One region of the Providencia huaxiensis genome, then DNA from elsewhere that is predicted to be linked to it. Evidence: predicted binding sites of a transcription regulator. Region 1 holds the regulator's gene; each other region holds the start of a gene.
The links. Region 1 encodes PhoB, which activates phosphate uptake and scavenging genes when phosphate is short. Its sites were predicted from a motif close to CTGTCATAAAACTGNCNNAT; they were not measured.
Positions count from the first base shown of each region.

Region 2: pstS (phosphate ABC transporter substrate-binding protein PstS) is a predicted target of PhoB. The motif match lies at 1,272-1,291, and genes of this name have one in related genera.
Region 3: acuI (acrylyl-CoA reductase (NADPH)) is a predicted target of PhoB. The motif match lies at 850-869, and genes of this name have one in related genera.

Region 1 covers NZ_CP031123.2:136,247-138,527, forward strand. The annotation lists gene sbcD (exonuclease subunit SbcD) at 1-779, opposite strand, end outside; gene phoB (phosphate regulon transcriptional regulator PhoB) at 1,066-1,755, shown strand; gene phoR (phosphate regulon sensor histidine kinase PhoR) at 1,779-2,281, shown strand, end outside.
Region 2 covers NZ_CP031123.2:4,075,030-4,077,310, reverse strand. The annotation lists gene pstS (phosphate ABC transporter substrate-binding protein PstS) at 128-1,171, opposite strand; gene envZ (two-component system sensor histidine kinase EnvZ) at 1,645-2,281, opposite strand, start outside.
Region 3 covers NZ_CP031123.2:3,067,824-3,070,104, forward strand. The annotation lists gene CYG50_RS15795 (rod shape-determining protein) at 1-453, opposite strand, end outside; gene acuI (acrylyl-CoA reductase (NADPH)) at 1,057-2,037, shown strand; gene aroQ (type II 3-dehydroquinate dehydratase) at 2,273-2,281, shown strand, end outside.

The DNA.
Region 1 (2,281 bases):
AGGCAGACACTTTTTTGTTGTGCTGTTTCGTCAAAACTCAATGCAATAGGTGAGCCACAGTAGCGAATATTTTCTTGCCCTCCAATCACTTGGGGACGGTGAATATGGCCAAGGGCAATATAGTCAGCAGGGGGAAAAGCCCCAGAAGGAAACGCATCTAACGTACCAATATAAATATCTCGAACGGAGTCCGTTAAGGCTGCACCGACAACCGTTAAATGGCCAGTGGCAATAATTGGAATATCCAGCCCCAATGCGGTTCGCTGTTCTAGCGCGAGTTGGTAGCTGGCTTGGTAATGATCATGAATAGCGGTTTGTAGTGAGCGTTGTTTATCTTCACTATTTTGCCCTGCAATACTGAGCTGGATATCTCGAGGACGTAAAAAAGGGATGGCACAGACGAGGCCAATAGGTTGTTCCTGTTTATTTACTAAAGTAATGACATGCGGTTCACTTCCAGACGTAATAACCTGTGTATTCAAATAACTAAGTAGAGCGCTTGATTCATTGAGTACAGAAACCGAGTCGTGATTTCCACTTAAAATTACTAGCTGGCAGCCTGTTTTTTGTAAATCAACAATAAATTTATTATACAGTTCACGTGCATAGCTCGGTGGCGAACCGGTATCGAAGATATCACCTGCAACGATGACAGCATCAACTTGGTGTAATTCCACTTGTTCCACAAGCCAGTTTAAGAAATGTTGGTGCTCAGGCGCACGGCTTTTGGTAAAAAAATACTGACCAAGGTGCCAGTCTGAGGTATGAATAATGCGCATGAGTTATCAATTCCTATCATCAATAATGTGCATGAACGTTCGATAATTAAGTATACCCGATCCATATCACTCGTTGAGGGATGTTTGCGACTTTATTACCTATTACTATATTGCGGAACTATGTCGTCGCGGAACTATGTTGCGGAAATATTTCACTTAAATGACATTTAACCGTTAAAATAAAGATTAATATGAGTTTCACCCATTGATATTCATAATTCTGTCATAAAAGTGACGCATAATGCTTTCACATTTTAAATGTCTTCTTAATTTTACAGGAACAATCATGGCAAGACGCATTCTAGTTGTTGAAGATGAAGCGCCCATCCGAGAAATGGTTTGTTTTGTATTAGAACAGAATGGTTTTCAGCCTATTGAAGCTGATGATTATGACAGTGCGATTGCACAACTCGTTGACCCGCTACCTGACCTCGTACTACTGGATTGGATGATCCCCGGTGGCTCTGGGATCCAAGTCATTAAACATATGAAACGTGATAGCGCAACACGTGACGTTCCTGTCATGATGTTAACTGCACGAGGAGAAGAAGAAGACCGCGTAAAAGGTTTGGAAGTTGGCGCGGATGACTATCTTATTAAGCCATTTTCACCGAAGGAATTAATTGCTCGGGTAAAAGCAATCTTACGTCGTATCTCCCCAATGGCGACGGAAGACATTATTGAAATGAATGGGTTAATGTTAGACCCTACCTCTCATCGTGTCACCAGCAATGAAATCCCTATCGATATGGGCCCAACTGAATATAAATTACTCCATTTCTTTATGACTCACCCTGAACGCGTATATAGTAGAGAACAGCTATTGAACTATGTATGGGGTGCCAATGTGTATGTGGAGGATAGAACTGTTGACGTGCATATTCGGCGGCTAAGAAAGGCACTAGAGACGGAAGGCCATGATAAAATGGTGCAAACTGTACGTGGTACAGGTTATCGTTTTTCTGTCCGTTACTAAAGACCACAAAGGGAGAGCCATGCGTGCTTGAACGTTTATCGATTAAGCAGCTGATTTGGGGGCTGTTTTTATTTATCTTACCCGCCCTTATCTTATCGGTTTTTATTGGCCACCTAGCGTGGCTATTAGTGATCTCGCTACTTGCTGCACTGATATGGCATGGGTATAACTTGCTCAAGCTTTCTTACTGGTTATGGTTAGATAGAAGTATGCTCCCCCCCGAAGGGCGAGGTGGGTGGGAACCGATATTTTATGGTATCTACCAGATGCAGCAACGTAATCGAAAACGCCGTCGTGAATTAGGCCAGTTAATTAAACGGTTTCGTAGTGGTGCAGAATCACTACCTGATGCCGTCGTAATGATGACAACCGAAGGGAATATCTTTTGGTGTAATCGCCATGCTCAGGCTTTACTCGGCTTCCGTTGGCCTGAAGATAACGGACAGCATATTTTTAATTTATTACGTTACCCAGACTTTAGCCGCTACTTCACCATTAAGCGTTATGACCAAGCGCTAACTATTGA
Region 2 (2,281 bases), 630 kb from region 1:
CTTTGTTCTCATTTCATTCCTGCTCTTTTTCACAGGATTGCGTTACAACGATGAGCGGGTAAGCCCTGTTCCTCAGCACTTACCCGCCATTTCCAACCCTAAGTGCACTTAGAAAACCTAAGCTCACCTAGAATAATGCTTTACCTTGGCTATCTTTAACTTCTGTTTTCCATGCTGCACGTACTGCGGTCACGACTTCTTGAGGTAGAATTGCGTAATCTAATGCTTCCGCTTGTTTACCACCTTTATCATAAGCCCAGTTGAAGAAGTCAAGAACTGCTTTGCCTTTTTCCGCATTCGCTTGCTGCTTGTGAACTAAGATGAATGTGGTTGAAGTAATCGGCCATGCATTCGCGCCATCACGGTTTGTTAAATCTTGAGCAAAAGATTTAGACCAGTCAACTTTCTTCGCTGCTGCGCTGAAACTTTCACCCGTTGGTGAAACCGCTTCGCCATCGGCAGAGATTAATTTAGTATACGCAAGGTTGTTCTGTTTTGCGTAAGCATATTCAACATAACCGATAGAACCTGGTAGACGCTGTACGAAAGCGGCAACGCCATCATTTCCTTTACCGCCTACGCTATTTTTCGGCCAGTTAACGGTTGAACCTGCACCAACGTCTGATTTCCAGCTTGCGCTGACTTTAGCGAGGTAGCTTGTGAATACGAATGTGGTACCCGAACCGTCAGAGCGTCTAACGACTGCGATAGCTTGGTCTGGCAAGCTAACATTTGGGTTCAATTTAGCGATTGCTGGGTCATTCCATTTAGTGATTTTGCCTAAATAGATGTCACCTAATGTGTTGCCATCTAAAGTCAGTTGCCCTGACTCAATACCTTTTACATTGACAGCCAGTACCACACCACCGATAACAGTAGGGAATTGGAACAAGCCATCCTCTTTTAATTTTTCATCAGTCAATGGGGCATCGGATGCACCGAAATCAACTGTTTTTGCATTAATTTGTTTGACACCACCAGAAGAACCAATCCCCTGATAGTTTACTTTATTAGCTGTTTCTTTCTGATAAGAGTCTGCCCACTTCGCATAAACAGGAGCAGGGAAGGTCGCGCCAGCTCCGGTCAGGCTGGTAGCAGCAAAAGAAGACATTGCGGTCAGAGATAAAGTTGCTGCCATTACGCTTGCTAAGGTGGTACGCGTCATTTTCATAATCCCTCCGGGGATGTATAGAAACAATCAAGTATAAAATTGTTGGGTGTATGTCACGGTAGGAAAAATAGGACAATTTAGTTACGACAACATGTCGTTTTTATGACAGTTTTATGACAATTGCTGATTTTTTCACTGGAGAGAAAACAAAAACGAAGGGAAGTGAATCTTTATATTATAAAATTCAAATAGTTAAAAAATTTCAGTTTCAACACTGATACCAAAAAGAAAAATGACAGACTGTCATAAAAGCGAAAATTTTTTTACCCTGCAACCATAAAATAATACTCAAAACAATTTGTGTTGCCGCCAACAACGCTGCGGCGCAAAGTGTGAAGAGTAGAAAGATAGCTCTAAATAGTTCAAGTTGTAGGTAGGCGCCAAACGAAGATATCCCTAGGAGCATACACAAGTATGTGACTAGGGTAGTTGAGTGTAGGCAACACCCCTACAGCTTGAAATATGACGAGATATCAGTCTTCTTTTTCTTTAAGAGGGAGAAGAGCCCTAATCGCAAACCCACCACGCTCACTCTTATGGATCTCAATACTCCCTTCGTGGGCATCAACAATTCGGCGAATAATCGCCAGTCCTAGCCCTGTTCCTTTGTTGCTACGGGCTTTTTCACCTTGCACAAATGGCTGGAACAGACGATGAATATCTTCTTCCTTGATACCTGCTCCGTCATCTTCGACTTGGAACCAAACTGAGTCTTCCGTTTTACCACTACTGACCTTGATCCAGCCATTACCATAGCGGTAGGCATTCACAATCATATTGGTAATCGCGCGTTTAATTGCTAATGGGTTACCATTAACAATCATTGAGCCAGGCTCAAGTGCGGTTTCAATTTCGCCTACGACGTTGCTTTCTGAATTCACTGCTTCCATCAAGATAGCGTTAAGGTCACAGAATTCCATATCCATTTCTTGACCCGTTTTCAGGTAAGACATGAATTGGCCGATGATCGCATCACACTCTTCAATATCTTTATTAATGGATTCTGCCAGGTAGCTATCTTCTGGGCTCATCATTTCTGTTGCTAAACGAATACGGGTTAAGGGGGTTCTTAGGTCATGGCTTACCCCTGCCATTAAGACAGTTCGGTCA
Region 3 (2,281 bases), 1.6 Mb from region 1:
AGCACCAATCGCCGCAGCCATCGGTTCTTCGATTAAGAAGACTTCACGCGCACCTGCACTTAATGCTGATTCACGAATGGCTTTACGCTCAACTTGTGTTGCACCAACGGGAACACAAACAAGCACTCGCGGGCTTGGGCGTAAAAAACTGTTGCTATGAACTTGTTTGATGAAGTGTTGTAACATTTTCTCTGTCAGGAAAAAGTCAGCGATAACACCGTCTTTCATTGGCCTGATTGCCGAAATATTACCTGGTGTACGTCCCAGCATCTGCTTCGCTTCACCACCGACAGCAGCAACGCTTTTTGGCGATCCAGAGCGGTCTTGACGAATAGCAACTACAGAGGGTTCATTTAATTTTACGCCTTGTCCTTTGACATAAATAAGGGTATTGGCCGTACCCAAGTCAATAGACAGGTCATTAGAAAACATGCCACGAAATTTTTTAAACATAACGAAAGAGTTATCCTGCAAGCTGGGGACGAATTTAAACCCGTCTACTCTACCAACCACTTGAAGCGGTCTCAAGGCGTTAATGAGCTGCTTCTACAAATATGGTTAGTTCATCTATTTTTCACGTACCGTACTGTACATGCTTCTTATATAAACGAAGCAGATAAAAACCCCAAAAACAGAGATTAATTGCATTTTTACCGACAGGATAAAATTATACAAAAAAATTTCTACTCTTTGGTTGTTATATACTCCATCTTTTTCTTCCCAGTGTGACAAGCTATTGGGGCAACAAGTTCAAATATTATTTAGTTCTTTTTATTATTGCTACACACTGGCTATTTCCAATACAAATTGGGTGAATTCGCTGAGTGTTCGCTCTATTATCTACCAGAAACGCGGCAAATTTATGTCAATATACAAAATGAATCCGTCAGGATGCGATATTTTGCATGATAAAAGCCTATTTATGCCAGAAAAAAATAAATTTTTACAAATTAATTACAATATTAATAGCTTAAATACTGTTACTACGTCAATGAAATGCACTCAAATTTTAGTAATTTTCAAAATACATATTTAATCATTATATAGGAGTGAAAGATGAAAGCTCTCGTCCTACAACAAACTGACGAAAAAATCGTCTCTGGCATTCAACCATTAACTACAGAAATGCTTCCAGCCGGAGATATTGTAGTCGATATTCATTGGTCCACACTCAATTATAAAGATGGATTAGCCATTTGTGGAAAAGCAGGTGTTGTTCGCCAATATCCAATGGTACCCGGTATCGACTTTTCAGGCGTGATCCATCACAGTGAAGACCCGCGCTTCCAAGTTGGCCAACATGTGCTACTCACTGGATGGGGAGTTGGTGAAACGCATTGGGGAGGCTTAGCCTCTCAAGCCAGAGTCCCGGCCAAATACTTAACACCCCTTCCAGAAAATTTATCTTTAAAGCAAGCAATGATAATTGGCACTGCCGGCTTTACCGCTATGCTCTGCATAAACGCCTTAGAAGACGCAGGTGTGACACCAGATAAAGGTGAAATCATTGTTAGTGGAGCAAGTGGTGGTGTTGGCAGCACCGCTGTGCAAATACTTGCGTTATTAGGTTATGACGTTGTCGCGATATCAGGTCGAGCAGAAAACAGTAATTACCTAAAAAGTTTAGGTGCCAAGAGGGTATTACCTCGTAGTGATTTCACTCATCCCGCTAAACCATTAGACAAACAGCTGTGGGCCGGTGCAATTGATACTGTAGGCGGTGAGTTACTCGCCAATCTTCTTGCACAAACACATTATAATGGTGCGGTTGCTGCCTGTGGCTTAGCCGGTGGTTTCGATTTACCGACCAGTGTCATGCCATTTATTTTACGTAATGTTCGGTTACAAGGTGTCGATTCCGTTTACTACCCTGCTGCAAATCGTCCTAAAGTATGGCAACGGCTCACGGAACTTCTCCCATCTTCTTTCTATGAGCAAGTCAGCAATGAGATCACGTTAGAAGATTCTGTCGAATATGCAAAAAAACTCTTAAAAAATGAAGTGACTGGGCGTACGCTAGTTAACCTGCGAGGTTAATCACCAACTTGTCGCGGTACTTTCGCCTAAATAGGGATTACCGCACATTTTCCAAAATAAATTCGGGTATTTTCTCTGATAAGACCAGTATTTTGCTGCTATATGTCACGAAATAATTATAATGACGAACCTTGTCAGTAGAAAATCCATTTATTTTTATGATAAAAGATGACAAACGCTTAGCATCGCGTTATGTTGTCGGGCTATTGATAATATCGTCGGAGTTAGCAGCATAATGGCAGAA